Regions from separate parts of the Paenibacillus sp. SAFN-117 genome, predicted to be linked through region 1. Evidence: riboswitches for the same ligand, from Rfam matches in the RefSeq annotation. Region 1 holds a riboswitch; the other holds the start of a gene.
What was found. Region 1 has a riboswitch for cyclic di-GMP ahead of ACTHRH_RS13900 (EAL domain-containing protein). Riboswitches for the same ligand answer to the same signal wherever they lie in the genome.
Positions count from the first base shown of each region.

Region 2: another riboswitch for cyclic di-GMP. It lies ahead of ACTHRH_RS06855 (hypothetical protein); the one in region 1 lies ahead of ACTHRH_RS13900 (EAL domain-containing protein).

Region 1 is NZ_JBQCLK010000019.1:52,803-60,077, reverse strand. It holds gene ACTHRH_RS13925 (ATP-binding protein) at 1-931, shown strand, start outside; gene ACTHRH_RS13920 (hypothetical protein) at 1,049-1,204, opposite strand; gene ACTHRH_RS13915 (PAS domain S-box protein) at 1,395-4,253, shown strand; gene ACTHRH_RS13910 (DUF2269 family protein) at 4,434-4,784, opposite strand; partial or broken gene ACTHRH_RS13905 (AraC family transcriptional regulator) at 4,940-5,128, opposite strand; cyclic di-GMP riboswitch class I at 5,393-5,479, shown strand; gene ACTHRH_RS13900 (EAL domain-containing protein) at 5,460-6,266, shown strand; gene ACTHRH_RS13895 (hypothetical protein) at 6,286-6,633, shown strand; gene ACTHRH_RS13890 (GGDEF domain-containing protein) at 6,636-7,275, shown strand, end outside.
Region 2 is NZ_JBQCLK010000007.1:111,805-119,079, reverse strand. It holds gene ACTHRH_RS06865 (YveK family protein) at 1-227, opposite strand, end outside; gene ACTHRH_RS06860 (polysaccharide biosynthesis protein) at 242-2,059, opposite strand; gene ACTHRH_RS06855 (hypothetical protein) at 2,944-3,336, opposite strand; cyclic di-GMP riboswitch class II at 3,750-3,832, opposite strand; gene ACTHRH_RS06850 (hypothetical protein) at 4,041-4,223, shown strand; gene ACTHRH_RS06845 (putative bifunctional diguanylate cyclase/phosphodiesterase) at 4,301-6,712, opposite strand; gene ACTHRH_RS06840 (beta-ketoacyl-[acyl-carrier-protein] synthase family protein) at 6,717-7,275, opposite strand, start outside.

The sequences.
Region 1 (7,275 bases):
GGAAGGGCAAGGAACGACATTTCTGTTGGAATTTCCTCTGAATGTTCCGGTTGATAAAGGAGTGGTAGTCATGGACCTGCAATACGAACAAGGGATTCAGCTCAAGGATTTTCTCAACATCAACAAGGATGAATTCGAGCAGCGGCTGTTGAACGAAGCCGTTAACATTAGAGATATCATCCAGGAGATCAAGACGATAGGAAATATCGATCTGTTGAGCAATGCGCAGAAATTGGTCCATCTGATGATTGACCATAAAGATTTGGAAATCGTCAACTTCGCTCAACAGGAAGGCCAGCTTTGGGCTCGGCATTCCTCCCTCAACTTGGCGGTCAAGCTGGAATGGTTCCAGGCTATCCGGAGAGTATTGTGGGATTTCATTTATAATTACGAGCGTCTTAGCAAGCAGCAAATTACGCGGGAGCAATTTTTCGCACTGGAAAGACAAATCAATACGACGCTGGATATTTTCCTCCGCCACTTCTTTATGAGCTATACCCGGTTCAAAGATGAATTAATTCAATCGCACAAAGAATTGATAGATGACTTGTCTGTGCCGATCATCCCTCTTTCCGCATCGGTTTCCATTCTTCCTCTGTTGGGAACGGTCGATACACACCGGGCTAAAGTGATTCAGGAGAAGGCACTGCACCAAATCGGGGCCTCCAAAATCAGGACCTTGTTAATCGACATGTCGGGTGTCGCTTTCCTGGATACGATGGTGGTCAAGCATTTATTCAAAATAATGGACGGCGTCAGTTACATGGGCTGCAAAGCGATTGTCACCGGGATCCGCCCGGAAATCGCCAGTACGATTGTCGATCTGGGCATCTCCTTCAGCGATAAAGTGGAGACGAAAGGAACGCTGCAGCAGGCCTTGGAGGAATTGGGGCTGCAAATCCTGGATTCCGAGACAAGAGGTATATCTTAGCTCCAGGCAGCTCCGGCTTGCAGCGAATCGAATGATCGCATACATAAGAACCCCTTCAGCCAATCCGCCTGGAGGGGTTCTGTCATTCACACCGCACACAGACGGCAAGGATGCTTGTTACGGGGAACGCTGCAGCAGAGCTTCCGTTTCTTCAACCAGTCGGCGGAGCATTAACACGCTTTCCCTGATTCGCTCTTTGTCGGAAGATATCAGGCTGACGGCCCGGTCTATTCGGCTGCACATAAACAAAAAAATACAGACCGATCCGAGCATTTGCTAAATCCCTGAACCAACATTCTTCTAAATGGCCATGCAGGAAAATTATATTTTATGTAGAAATAATAGGATATTTCAAACTGGGCCCATACCAATAACTGTTGTAAGGAAACTACTCCGGATTGTATAGAGCAACTGGTAAATCATAAACGCCGATGGATCACATTATTGCATTAGGGGGAAATTTATGTCGTCCACAAACAGATTCTATACTTTCAGTTATCATGGGGCTTCCAACGATAAGCTATTGATCGAACAGGAATGGGAGAAATTCGTGTCCGGTTGTTCTGCGCCGATTAATGTAAGGCCTTTCATGTTCCATTCCTGGAAACGGTGCCTGGAACAAGGGATCGATCCGCACCTTATCCAAATTCCATATAGCTTGGGGACGGATCAGATCCAGGAGTACGTCACCTCCGATCCGTTATTCCGGATGGTCAAACCACTCTTGATCAAGCTGAAGCAATACGCCGGAAATACCGGTTATCTTGTTACTTTCTCCAATCCTGCCGGGGAAATGGTCTACTGCGACGGGGATTTGTCCCTAAAGCTGAAAGCGGAAGACATTCACTTGTCGCCGGGTGCGAATTGGAGCGAGAGCAGTGCGGGAACGAACGGGATTGGTACTTCTCTGGTTACCGGGCTGCCGTTACAGGTGTTTGCCAGCGAGCATTTCTGCCAGGAAATTCACGAATGGACCTGTTCCGCAGCTCCTATCCGTGATCCCGGTACGGGCAAAATTGCCGGAATCGTCGATTTATCCGGGTTCTGGACGGCCAACGATCCGAGAACTCTGGCAGCCGTAATCCGCACGGCTCGGGAAATCGAGAGCCTGCTTTATAACCAATTGAGAATAGAGCGTTTAAGGCTGGCTCAATATTTTGTGGATTTAACCCATAGGACGACACTGCCTCTTGCGGTTTTGGACCGGGCGGGACGGGTCGTCAAGGCTTCCCCTATTCTGTATGAGAAAGGATGGATTTCCCCTGAACATTCGCTAGAACCTCCCTCTTTCGCCAAAGAATCCTTGTCCTCAACAACAACCTGGGAAATGACGGACAACCTTGAGAATAAGAGGTGGCTCTTCGAGCTTTCGCCCTACTATTACGGGGGAGAAGCCATCGGATCGGTTGTTCATGCCCTTCCGCCGGAGATTAGGGTCAGCCCTTCGTTACCGGACTTCCGTCATTTTCCGACATCCCCGACACTGGAGAATAACAAAGCAGCGAGCGAAGAGCGGACCGCCGCCCAACCAGCCCCCTTCTATCAATCGCTGTTCCGGCATCACCCCGATGCCATCTTCGCTTATGATTTACAAGGCTTTCTCCTTGAAGCCAATCCCGCTGCGGAGAGATTGCTCGGCTATGATGCGAATGAGTTGAGCAGCATAGCGGTCTGTGATCTGGCCTGCCCGGACAGCAAGGAGCTGAAGAGGAAGGCTTTCGCCCAAGCGGCGGGCGGTATGCAGCAAGAATTCGAGGCGGTTTTCCGGCATAAGCAGGGACACAGCATCCATGCCATGGTGAATAGTTTTCCGATCATTATGAATAACGAAATTATCGGCGTCTTCGAAACCGTTCGCGGAATTCAACCGAATCACCAGCAGATGGCCGAGGACTTGAAATTGACCAAAGAACAGCTTGAATTCTATCTAAGCAATACCGAAGATGCGATCCTTGTCGTCGATGCCGATTTTCATATCGTTAAAGCCAACCAAGCCTGTGAACGTATGTTCGGCTGGACGGAGCAAGAGCTGCTTGGCAAAGAGCCCCCGATGGTGCCGGGCCATTTGGAAAGTGAAAACGAAGACATGCGCAACCACATGCTGCGTTCACGGAACGTCATTCCTTACGAAACGGTGAGACAGCGAAAAGACGGCAGCCTGATCCATGTTAACCATTGTGCCGCTCCCCTCTTCGACAGCAAGGGCAGCGCCGCCGCCTATGTGCTTATTTCAAGGGATATTACCGCCCTCCATCAAATGCACGATATGCTGATTGAAAGTGAGAAGCGGCTGCGGACGCTGATCAATTCCATGCCCGACCTCGTCATCTTTAAGGACGATCAAGGGAAATGGCTTGAAGCCAATAATACGGCGATAGCCGCGCTAAATTTGGAGATGATCGATTATCAGGGAATGACGGACAGGGAGCTGGCCTCCTGCAATCCATTTTACCGGGAAACCTTCATTAAATGCTCGCTGTCCGATCGCCGGGTCTGGGACAAAGGCAGCCTCATCCGATTCCAGGAAATCATCCCGCACCCTGGCGGCAGGTCCATGATTTGCGATATTATTAAGGTTCCCATTTATCATGGGGACGGCAGACGCAAAGGATTGATCGTCATCGGACGCGACATCACCGAGCTGAAGCAAACGGAAGAATTGCTGCGCAAAACCGAGAAACTTGCTGTTGTCGGTCAATTGGCGGCGGGAATCGCCCACGAAATCCGCAATCCGCTTACGACGCTTAAAGGCTTCCTAAGCTTGCTGCAATCTGCTACAACCACGACGAACATCTGGTATCTGGAAGTCATGCTGTCCGAAATCGAGCAAATGGAGTCCATTACCGACCAGCTCTTGACTGTAGCCAGGCCGCAAACCATCAGGATGGAAAAGAGAAATTTGGAAGCTTTGATACGGCAGGTTTCTTCATTCTTGTATCCGCTTGCAACGATGCATAATGTACAGATTTCAGTGGAATCGGACTCTAGTGACTTGCTCGTCGAATGCGAAGAAAACCAGCTTAAGCAAGTTTTCATCAATATTATCAAAAATGCGATTGAGGCGATGCCCCAGGGCGGACAAATTGCCATGAAGGTGAGGCGGTCCGGGGATTTCGTTTCGGTTCAAGTGGCGGACTCCGGCTGCGGCATACCGCAGAACAGAATCGCCCGCTTGGGCGAACCATTCTACAGTTTAAAGGAGAAGGGGACCGGCCTCGGGTTAATGATCTGCTACAAAATTATCAAGGAGCATAAAGGAACCCTTCAAATTGACAGTGAAGTAGGCCGGGGAACGACCGTCGAAATTATTTTGCCGCCCTAGGAGTTATAAAAAGTTCAGGTTGCGCGGCTAAGAACGCCCCAAAGTGATTTGCTAACTGGGTTATATATGCACGGGTGAATTCAGGACCCTGGAGACAAATCTTTTCTTCCGTATCTCAACGATATGCCCACTAACTATATACTTTACGTAGGGCATTTACCCTGCTCCACTGCTTTTCATTTACGGTTTTAACGCCATCAATATGATAATGGCAACGACGAGTAGTTTACAAAACCAATCATAAGGAGTCAGTTTACTAGACAAGATTTTATATTGTTGCGGAATCTCTTCACTTTCACAGGTTCTGATCATTTCATGCATAGTTTTCATTTTAGGTCCGATAACCATTTCCGAGTAAAGGCTGAAAACTACGAACAAAGCAATGGATGTGTCGAACCACAACATCTGAAACAGTGACGGGTTGATCCATCCCATCAATAATCCTGTAAGCAATAAAGCGATCCAACCAATAGTGGCCGCCTTATTCAGTTTCTCAACGCCTTGATGTGCATATTTTAATTCAAGTGCCAACCATACAGCGGAAGCTTGCCGATATGACTGGAAAGCTTGATCCTGAGAACGTAAAGTATACGAAAAGCGGCGATATGTGAACCCCTCCCCCAAACCAATTCGTGATAAACTATTAGACTTGAGAAGTTCCTCATATTATATTTTTTAGAATACGACCGAATAAGATTCAAGGCTTTTTCTAGACGCTTTTCCCTCAAATAACCAAATACGGTCGTTCCATATAGTTCTTTAAAACCAATTTTTAATTTGTTGTCGTTAATGCCAATCATACGGGATAATTCGAGCAGCGAGGGGGGATTTGCCATACGCTCCAACATTATATCGCGTGCCTGCTGTATTTTTTGCCTTTCAATGCTGGATAATTTGGGAAGGAAGCTTCGGCTCAACGAGATAGTGCGTCAGAAGTTCTTTTTTCCGATTATAAGTCCATAAAAACAAATCCCTGCCGCCAGGTTTTATAGGCCTTACAAACTATTTTTTCAAACAAAAACGGCAGAATGGTTAAATTTTGAAAAAAGAACACATGTTTTGTAGGAATCTGTCGCTTGATGGCGAATTTGATAATAGGTACAAAGGATTGCTAATGGTCCTTTCGACGGGTATGCTCAGTACGATAATCGCAAACCTCTTGAAAAATTGGGACGCAAAACCTACGGGCCTAAGGATCTGCTTTCTATGGCGGCCGGGTTGCCGAAATGGTCGTTCTATCCGGAAAGGAAATTAGTCATGCCATCCACACAAGCTCTTATCAAACAAGAAGATTTATATCACGAGTTCCAGCCGATCTGCCATCTTCATACCCACAAGACGATTGGCTATGAAGCTTTAATCCGCTGCTCAACGGAACCAAGAATCGATCGGCTGTTCCGGGCCGCTGCAAGACATAATATGCTGTTCACGCTGGACACCCTTTCCATTTATAATGCAATTTCCGCGTGCTTTGCTGATCCAGGGAGGGTGGAATCCGATCAGCACCTGTTCGTGAACGTATTCCCTTCGACCTTATCTTCGGATCGATTTACCAGATTCATATTTAAGCTCATGCAGCGGTACGGAAAGTACGCCCACAATATCGTATTCGAAATTAATGAAGCCATCTCGGAGATGGACGACTGGGACACCGGGCAATTTCTGAGAAACATCCATCTGCTGCGGGATTGCGGCTTCCTGGTTGCGCTCGATGACGTTGGAGAAGGGGCAACCACCTTGAAGAGAATCGTGGAAATCGGCCCCGACTTTATCAAGATGGATCGTTTCTTTGCCAAGCACCTGCTCTTCAGCAAACAGAAGCAAAAATTGTTAAAGTTCTTCGTTGATTTCTGCGGAGACGAATCTAATCTGATTCTGGAAGGAATCGAAGAGATTGAGGATTTGCGGCAATCCTGCAAGCTAGGCGTTCCCTTCGGCCAAGGCTATCTGCTGGCGAAGCCCGGCCCTCTGCCGGGTCGTCCACCGACCTCGTTTCGCTCAATCGAAGATTAAGGGAGTTATGACATTGGACATGAGGACGAATTATTCCAAAAGAGCTATGCTTTCATTGAAATTTTCCGAATTTGAAATGCCTCCGATGCAGGACATGCTCATTATCGGAAAAAGGGCGCCGATTGGTCCGGAAGCCGCACGCCGTATGGCGGAAGCACTGTCTCCCGAACAATTCTCCATCATCGAACTGGAGCACCCCCGAGTGGAAGCCGTTCTGGTGCGTAACTCGCTGTTGCAAATGCTGGAAAAGAAAGTGCTCATCGGCATTATTTTGGAGGAGGTGGAAAACCTGCTCAGCGATTCGATGGTGCTTCGTTCGGAGCTAAAGATCGAGATAGCCGTGCATCGGGAGGTGGATATGAGTTGAAAGTGGCCGATGTGATGACTTCGCCGGTTCACAGCGTTTCGCTTGGAAAGAGCGTATGGTACGCTTCGCAGCTAATGTCCGAACTAAAAATCGGCTCGCTGGTCGTCGTTGAAGCAAGAGAAGTTGTCGGAATCATTACCTCTCGAGACGTCCGGACCGCGCATCCGAACCGGATCGTGGCCGACGCAATGACGCCTAACCCGATCTGCGTCCCGGAGCATGTTTTCGTATGGGATGCGCTTCTGCTGATGGAACAAAACAGGATTGAACGACTGATTGTCCTCCGGCAAGGAGAGCTCGTTGGCATCGTCACACGAGAGTCTCTGACTACCCGGCTGTCCGAATGGTACGATTCGCTAACACAGCTGTATGGTTCCTCCTATATTCATGTGATAGGAGAGGAGCTGCTCGCGAGCGGTCGGTCCTTCCAGCTGCTGTTCATCGATCTGAACCGCTTCGGCGAAGTAAACAAGCGGTTCGGGCATCCGGTCGGTGACGACATGATCCGTGAATTTTCGAACAAGCTGAAGTCGCTGTTCGGACCGGGCGATTACATAAGCCGCTATGCCGGAGACGAATTTGCCATTATTACGCAGAAATCCGATGAAGAAGTGCAGCGAATTATCGATCAGCTCTCCTGCG
Region 2 (7,275 bases), on a different contig from region 1:
GTATCGATAATCTTGATATGGAAATTGATTTCGCTTAGTCCCAATTGCTCCAAGGAAGCGGATGAATTCGTTTTATTCACAATTATTTTGGTGGAAGCCTGATACACCGGCTTCAGAAAGAAGTAGCTGACCACTCCGGTAATGATCGTAGCCAACAAGACTATCCCGACAAGCCACCAGATTCGTTTGCCAATTACCCGAATGTAATCGCGGATCTCTAGTTCCATGTTGCTCCTTTCCCTTACACCACAATTAGTTTCTTGGTTTGCTTTCGATTGGCCAACTGCAGCAGCCTATCCTGAATCACCAGCCGGTCCCACTTCTCATAATGCTGCAGAATCTCGGTAATCTCCGCCATCTCATCGCTCAAAGTAGCTTTGCCGATATAGATCTTGGGATGGACCTGCTCCTCATGAACTTCATTCTCGTTAAGAAGCTCTTCAAACAGCTTCTCCCCCGGGCGCATCCCGCTGAACTGGATGCCGATCTCGTCCAGATCATAGCCCGACAGCTTGATCAGATTCGTTGCGAGGTCGACGATTTTCACCGGTTTCCCCATGTCCAGGACGAAAATCTCCCCTCCCCGGGCGAGTGCTCCGGCCTGCAGGACGAGACGGCTGGCTTCGGGAATGGTCATAAAGTACCGGACCATATCGGGATGAGTAACGGTTACAGGACCTCCCTTGCGAATTTGTTCCTTGAAGAGGGGAATGACGCTCCCGCGGCTTCCCAGCACATTGCCGAAACGGACCGCCACGAACCGGGTACGGCTGCGGCCATCCAGCTCTTGAATGATCATTTCGGCAATCCGTTTGGACGCTCCCATGACGCTGGTCGGATTGACGGCTTTATCCGTGGAGATCATGACGAAGGTTTCCACCCCTGCCTCATGACTGGCCTCCGCCGTGTTTTTCGTGCCTATAATATTGTTCTTGATCGATTCTTCGGGATTCCGTTCCATTAACGGAACATGCTTATGCGCCGCCGCATGGAACACAACCCTGGGCTTATGCATCCTCATGATTCTGAACATCTTGGCCCGATCCTGAATGTCGGCAATTTCGGTAATTAACTCTATCGAATCTCCCACAATGGAGCGCAGCTCCATCTCAATCGTATAGATGCTGTTCTCGCCGTGTCCGAGCAGAATCAGCTTTCTTGGAGAGAAAACCGCAAGCTGTCGGCAAATCTCGGAGCCGATTGAGCCCCCGGCCCCGGTAACCAGAACCGTGCTGCCCGTAATATATTTGCGGATCGATTCCGTATCCAGCTCTACCGGATCCCTGCCCAGCAAATCCTCGACTTGAACATCGCGCATCTCATTGACGGATACCTTGCCCTCTACCAAATCCTCGAACATAGGAATAATCTGTACCTTGGCGCCAGTCCGGCTGCATTCCTGAACGATTTCGTTCAATTCTCTCTTCTTCAATGACGGTATGGCGATAACGATATTCGTAATGGAGAGCTTGTCCACCGTTTCCCTGATTTTGTCCCGCCCGCCAAGCACCGGCAAGCCTGCAATCTCGAACCGATGCTTCGTCTCATCGTCATCGATGAATGCCAGCGGATAGAGCTCCACATCCGGGTTCTGCATCAGCTGTCTGGCTACCAGCGTCCCGGCGGAACCGGCTCCGACAATCAAGGTTCGCTTGCGGTTGCCTATTCTATGGACAAATTTGTCGCGGTACATCCTCCAGGAGAAGCGAAGTCCGCCGATCAGGATCATGTGCATCATCCAGGTAATGAGCATGATCTTCCAGTAAATTTGTCCGGCCAGCAGTCCCTGAACCAGCATCGTGATCGCTGCAGAGAAAGTAACCGCTTTGAAAATCGAGAGCAGCTCCATGACGCTTGCGTATCTCCACACCTTTTTGTACAGCTTGTACCTATAGGCAAACAAATGATGGCATGTAAACAAAGTTGCTGCGCTAACCGCCAGTGTGTAGGAGAATGGGCTGAAGGAAGATGACGCAACATAATTGCTTACGTAAATCGCGAAGATGACGATGACAGAATCGATACCCATCAGCAGTATCAATCTTTTTGAATAACTCAATCCCTAATCCCTCCTTAGGAGCTTTTTCATAAAGAAGATCCTGCAGTGTTGTTATTAACCAAAACCGACAACAAGAAACAGACATGCCGCAAAATTCGTCTTAATCTCCTAAAGTTGATTCTTAGGACCCTATTAGTGTCCCGAATGAAATCCTTCATTCCGCAACCATTCTCCCGGTTCATACTACTAACCGGCAGTCGTCGGACATGCCGCTCGTCGCCGCCGCAGACGGATCGAAGTTGTGTTCCAACAAGAGATTCCGTAGGTATCCTTTCAAAGATGCTGTCGAATCCATGCCATTTCATAACAATCTCTTCCGGCGTTCATGCCCGAGGGACTTTCTGAAGGAGCTTACTCACAGACTGCTTCCTGGCCAGACCGTTAATTCTCTACAAAGAGATTAACCGGAATGGCCTCCCTGCCTTGTTGTCTCTTGTCAACAGATGTCGGCTTGTCCGGGACCATGCTATCCGGTTCGACCTAATTAGCTCGACCGGAGAGCTAACAACCGCTTTATTTCCAAGATTATACATAGGGAATAAAAAGCTCACAAGCTACAAACAGACTATAGTAGCTCCGATAGAAATTAGTTCCGCTGGCATAAACTAGGATGTGTTCCCATCAATAATTAATCGAAAAATCCATAAATCGTAGAGCGTTAGTCACGTTTTTTGTTGAAAACCTGTGACTGCGTTGTCTTAAATCCATGTAGAAAATTGTTGAGTAATCTTATTAAATTAATAAGAACTTTACATAAGTCTTCTCAAAGACGTCTTCGCAGCCAACATAATCCCACAAAATGGAGCCCAATTGTTAGATTCCTATCCCGGATGCTATTCGGGGACCAGACATTCAGCAGCGTTTCCAAACAAAAAAACATGCCTCTAAGGCATGTTTCGATAAAGCAATTTCCGAAAATTGATTTTATTGCTGTCTCCTGATTTAAGCAGGTCTCTGTTCCTGGCCCAGATTTGGTAATGGGAAGCGCATAGACCTCTGGCCCGATGTTTTTTGCCGCAGTTCTCGACCGTACATATACGGATAACTTCACGCACATGATTCGGATCGCCATGCTTTCTCCATCTGGCATAATGTACAGAACAATAGCCTTTGCATTTGGCCGGCTCCCCGCAGTCCTTCACTTTGCAAATCTTCATGATTTGCTGTTTCAGCACTAACGGATCGCCATTTCTCCACCATCTCTGGTGATGCATAGAGCATAGCCCTCTCGCCTTCAACGGCTTGTCACACCCCGGGATGGTACACTTTCTATTCATCATCTCACCTTCTGTTCCTTTTGTCCTTTTACTGCGGATGAAGCTATGCCTGCCTGCTTGATTTCACAACCCGTTGCCCTGTCTGCCGGTCTCGCTCTAAATTTTCTGCCCTATGTACAGCCGGGATAAGCGATCCGCTCTCTTTATAGAGAACGGCAGCAGCCTAAGGGATCGGTTCATTCTTGATTAAGCAGCGGCTAATTAATACTTCACGCCAGGTTCGGACGTCCCATCTTAAGTTAATCCTCAGATTCCTTATACAATTTATGAATGAATTACCACAGGAGTTGAAATCCGATGATAAAGGCGTTCCAAACCTTCTACTTAATTCCTTTCCCCATGCTTCAAGGACATACGAACTAAAGCTTGTTTGCCCCTTTGAAACAAAAAACCATCTTTCGTCATGATATATGACAAAAGATGGTCGGTTGCACTACTAGCTCCATCTATTCCAAGTGCCCAGATACAGAATAGACTTCAAAACTCCCAATCAGGTAAAGGATATTAAGTTATACATTATTTTAACAGTTGTCTCCATTATATAGCAAATCGGAAACAATTTTTGTCGAATTATGAGGAATTTAATTAAAAATTTTAACTTTTTTTGCGTGACATACTCTTCTATCAAGCTGTCATATACTTAGGATGGTCAAGGCATTATCATTACAGAGATGGAGCGGTGATCCAAAGTGAAGAGATATGTATTGCAAAAGCTAACAGTGGGCCATACCAACCGTGGAATGTGGATCACGATGATGGAAAGCAATCACAAAAAGGCGCTTCTCAACTTCCTGGGCTGGAATTACCGGGTTGTGGACCGAATCACCAGGGAGGAAGTGGCCAGCTCCGATACGTATCAGCATTCTTCCGACCAAGCAGTCATCTGATCCGGCTCCTTATATAGGACCAGACGACTGCATCTGCATTGCTTTCCTTATGGAAACTCGGCAAGGGGATGGCGCGCTCAGCGCCTTAACATCCCCTTCCGTTCCAGCTGGGCGGCCTGCAAAGGCCGGCTGATCAGAAATCCCTGGATTTCGTCACAGCCATTCCCCGCCAGCCAATTCAACTGCTCTTCGGTTTCCACACCTTCGGCTATTACCTTAAGGTTCAATTTATGGGCCATGGATATGATGCTGGTAATGATTTCAGCATTCTCAACACTTGTGTTCAGATCCCGGATGAACGACCGGTCAATCTTAAGCTTATGCACAGGCAGCTTATTAAGATAGCTGAGGGACGAATAGCCTGTCCCGAAATCATCAATGGAAAGCTGCACCCCGAGACTTCTCAGCTCCGCCAGTTTGCGCACGAAGTAGTCGGCACCCTGCACCGCCATATTTTCCGTTATTTCCAGCTCGAGGCACGCAGGATCCATACCTGTCTCCTCCAGCACCTCTTCAATCATCCCCATCAATCGTTCATCCCGGAATTGGCGGGGGGACAAATTAACGGATACCCGAACAGGCAGGTAACCGGCTTTCCGCCAGGCTACATTTTGCAAACAAGCCATTCGCAGCGCCCACTTCCCTAACGGAACAATCAGCCCGCTTTCCTCCGCGATCGGGATGAATTCAGAAGGAGAAATAATTCCTAATTCCCGATGATCCCACCGCAGAAGTGCTTCCACTCCCGTCAGTAAACCGGTGGCGACATTTACCTGCGGCTGATAGACCACCATACACGACTCGAATCCCCCTTTCTCCAATGCTTTATGCATTTCCTTCTCGAGCAGCACTCTCCTCATGTTCGTTTCGTTCATATCCGGCGTATAGAACTGATAATGATTTTTCCCCTTTTCCTTAGCGCGGTACATCGCGGTATCCGCATTTCGAATCAGCGTTTCGACATCATCCCCGTCCTCCGGGTATATGCTTATCCCTATGCTGGTTGAGACATAAAGCTCAAGACCGTCCAGCCAATAAGGCTTATCGAATACATTTAGAATGGCATTGGCAATTTGTATAGCATCCTCCCGGGTGGCATCCTTCAATATAATATTGAATTCATCCCCTCCACGCCGCGATACGGTATCCGATGGCCGCAGACACTTCTGCAGCCGTTCGGCTACAAGCTTAAGGAGCAGGTCCCCCGTAGTATGGTTGAACGTATCGTTGATCAGCTTGAACCGGTCCAGATCGAGGAACATCACCGCGAGCCGCCCCGGCTCCGAGGTGGTGATCGCTTCTGCCAACCGATTGTTATACAGCAGCCGGTTAGGCAGCCCGGTCAATGAATCATGATACGCCAGATTTATAATTTGCTCTTGGTATCTCTTGTAGTCTGTTATATCCGTTGCGATACAGAGAAGCTGCTTGCCCCCGCTGGTATGGATCGGCATCTTGGAGACCCGGACCCATTTCAAATGACCTTGCGCGTCTACAAACTTCTCCTCCAGGCCGACGGTTTCCTCCATTCCTTCCAGAAGCCGGCGGTCGCGATCCCAGATACCGAAAGAGGAAGAGCCGCTAATGGCGGACAACTCCCTCTCATTGCAGCCGATCAGTTCGTCCGGACTTTTGCCATACAAGCGGGCCATGGCCAGATTAGCCAGGGAGAAATTTCCCTGCGAATCCTTCGCATAAATATAGTTGGGATTCATATCGATCATCTTGCGCAGAAATTCCTTCTGCCCTAGTAATTCCGTATTCATATCCTGTATCGTATTTGCGTTCATCCGGTTATAGACGGCGAAGATCGTAATGGAGAATATCATCACCGCAATCCCGCTCGGATACAATCCCTTGTCCTCTGCCAGGTTAAAGACTCCTACTATTCCTGCCAGGAAGGAGACAACGCAGAAGACCAGGAAGAAAAAGCGCATATGACGATTGATTACGGAACGGCTGATAACGAGACAAAGGATCAAGCTGCACAAAAAGATTACAAGAACTACCGCGATCAGAAATTGGAACTCACCGTAGATCGGGTATAAATATTTGGCATTTTGCGGATGCTCCACATAATAAAGCTTCTCGATTCCCTTGGAACTCCAGCCCAGCAGATAGACAATAAAAGAAAACGCATAATAGATCAATATAAACCGGATGCTTACCAAATGTTCGACTAATCTGCCGAAACGGCGTTTGACAGTCTTGGGCCCTTCCAGATCATGATAAACAATGTGGGCTATATATAAGGAAGCCGGCCCCAGCATAATAAAACCAAAGCGAAAAAACCGGAACAACCTGTCGATTTGTTCCGGGGTCCACCATTCATATCCATATAGAATGGCCACATCCAACTGCCAGACGCTGATAAACAGCATAAAAATGAAGAACCCTCTGGCTAATCGGGTTTTCCTGAATGTAAATACTGTAGCCACACCGAGAAATAGCGGTACGACAGCAAAAGCGATCATTGTAATAAAAAGCATCCGCTTAATTCGCTCCTTGAGAATTAGACAGTAGAAGACATGTGTTGTTCCCGCCGTACCCATGAGTTGTTATCGCTACATGATTCACTGTTTCATACCGGACCGACTTCACGATGGGAAGGTCTTCGTAGCCATCCCCCTCTGTCTTGATCGTTGGCGGTATAAATCCGTACTCCATGGATAGAAGAGCCGATATGACTTGCAGGCTGCCGATCGAGGCGAAGGAGTGTCCGATATTTCCTTTAATAGAAGTAATCGGAACCGATGAGCCGAACAGAGCGCGATGCGTAATGGCCTCCACCTGGTCGTTAACTTTCATTCCCAGAGCTTGACTATTCACATAGGTCGGTTGAATACCTCCAACGGCTCCCTTCATCGCAGCGATCATATTCTGTCCTGTCGTATCCGACTCGAAGATGGATAGGCCATCATTGTTGCTATGAATTCCCGTCAGCACTCCGTATATTCGGGCTCCCCGCCTCTTGGCGCGGCTCTCCAGCTCCATAACCAGAACCGCCGCTGCTTCAGAGACGACAAAACCGTCGCTCCTCAGGGAGAAGGGC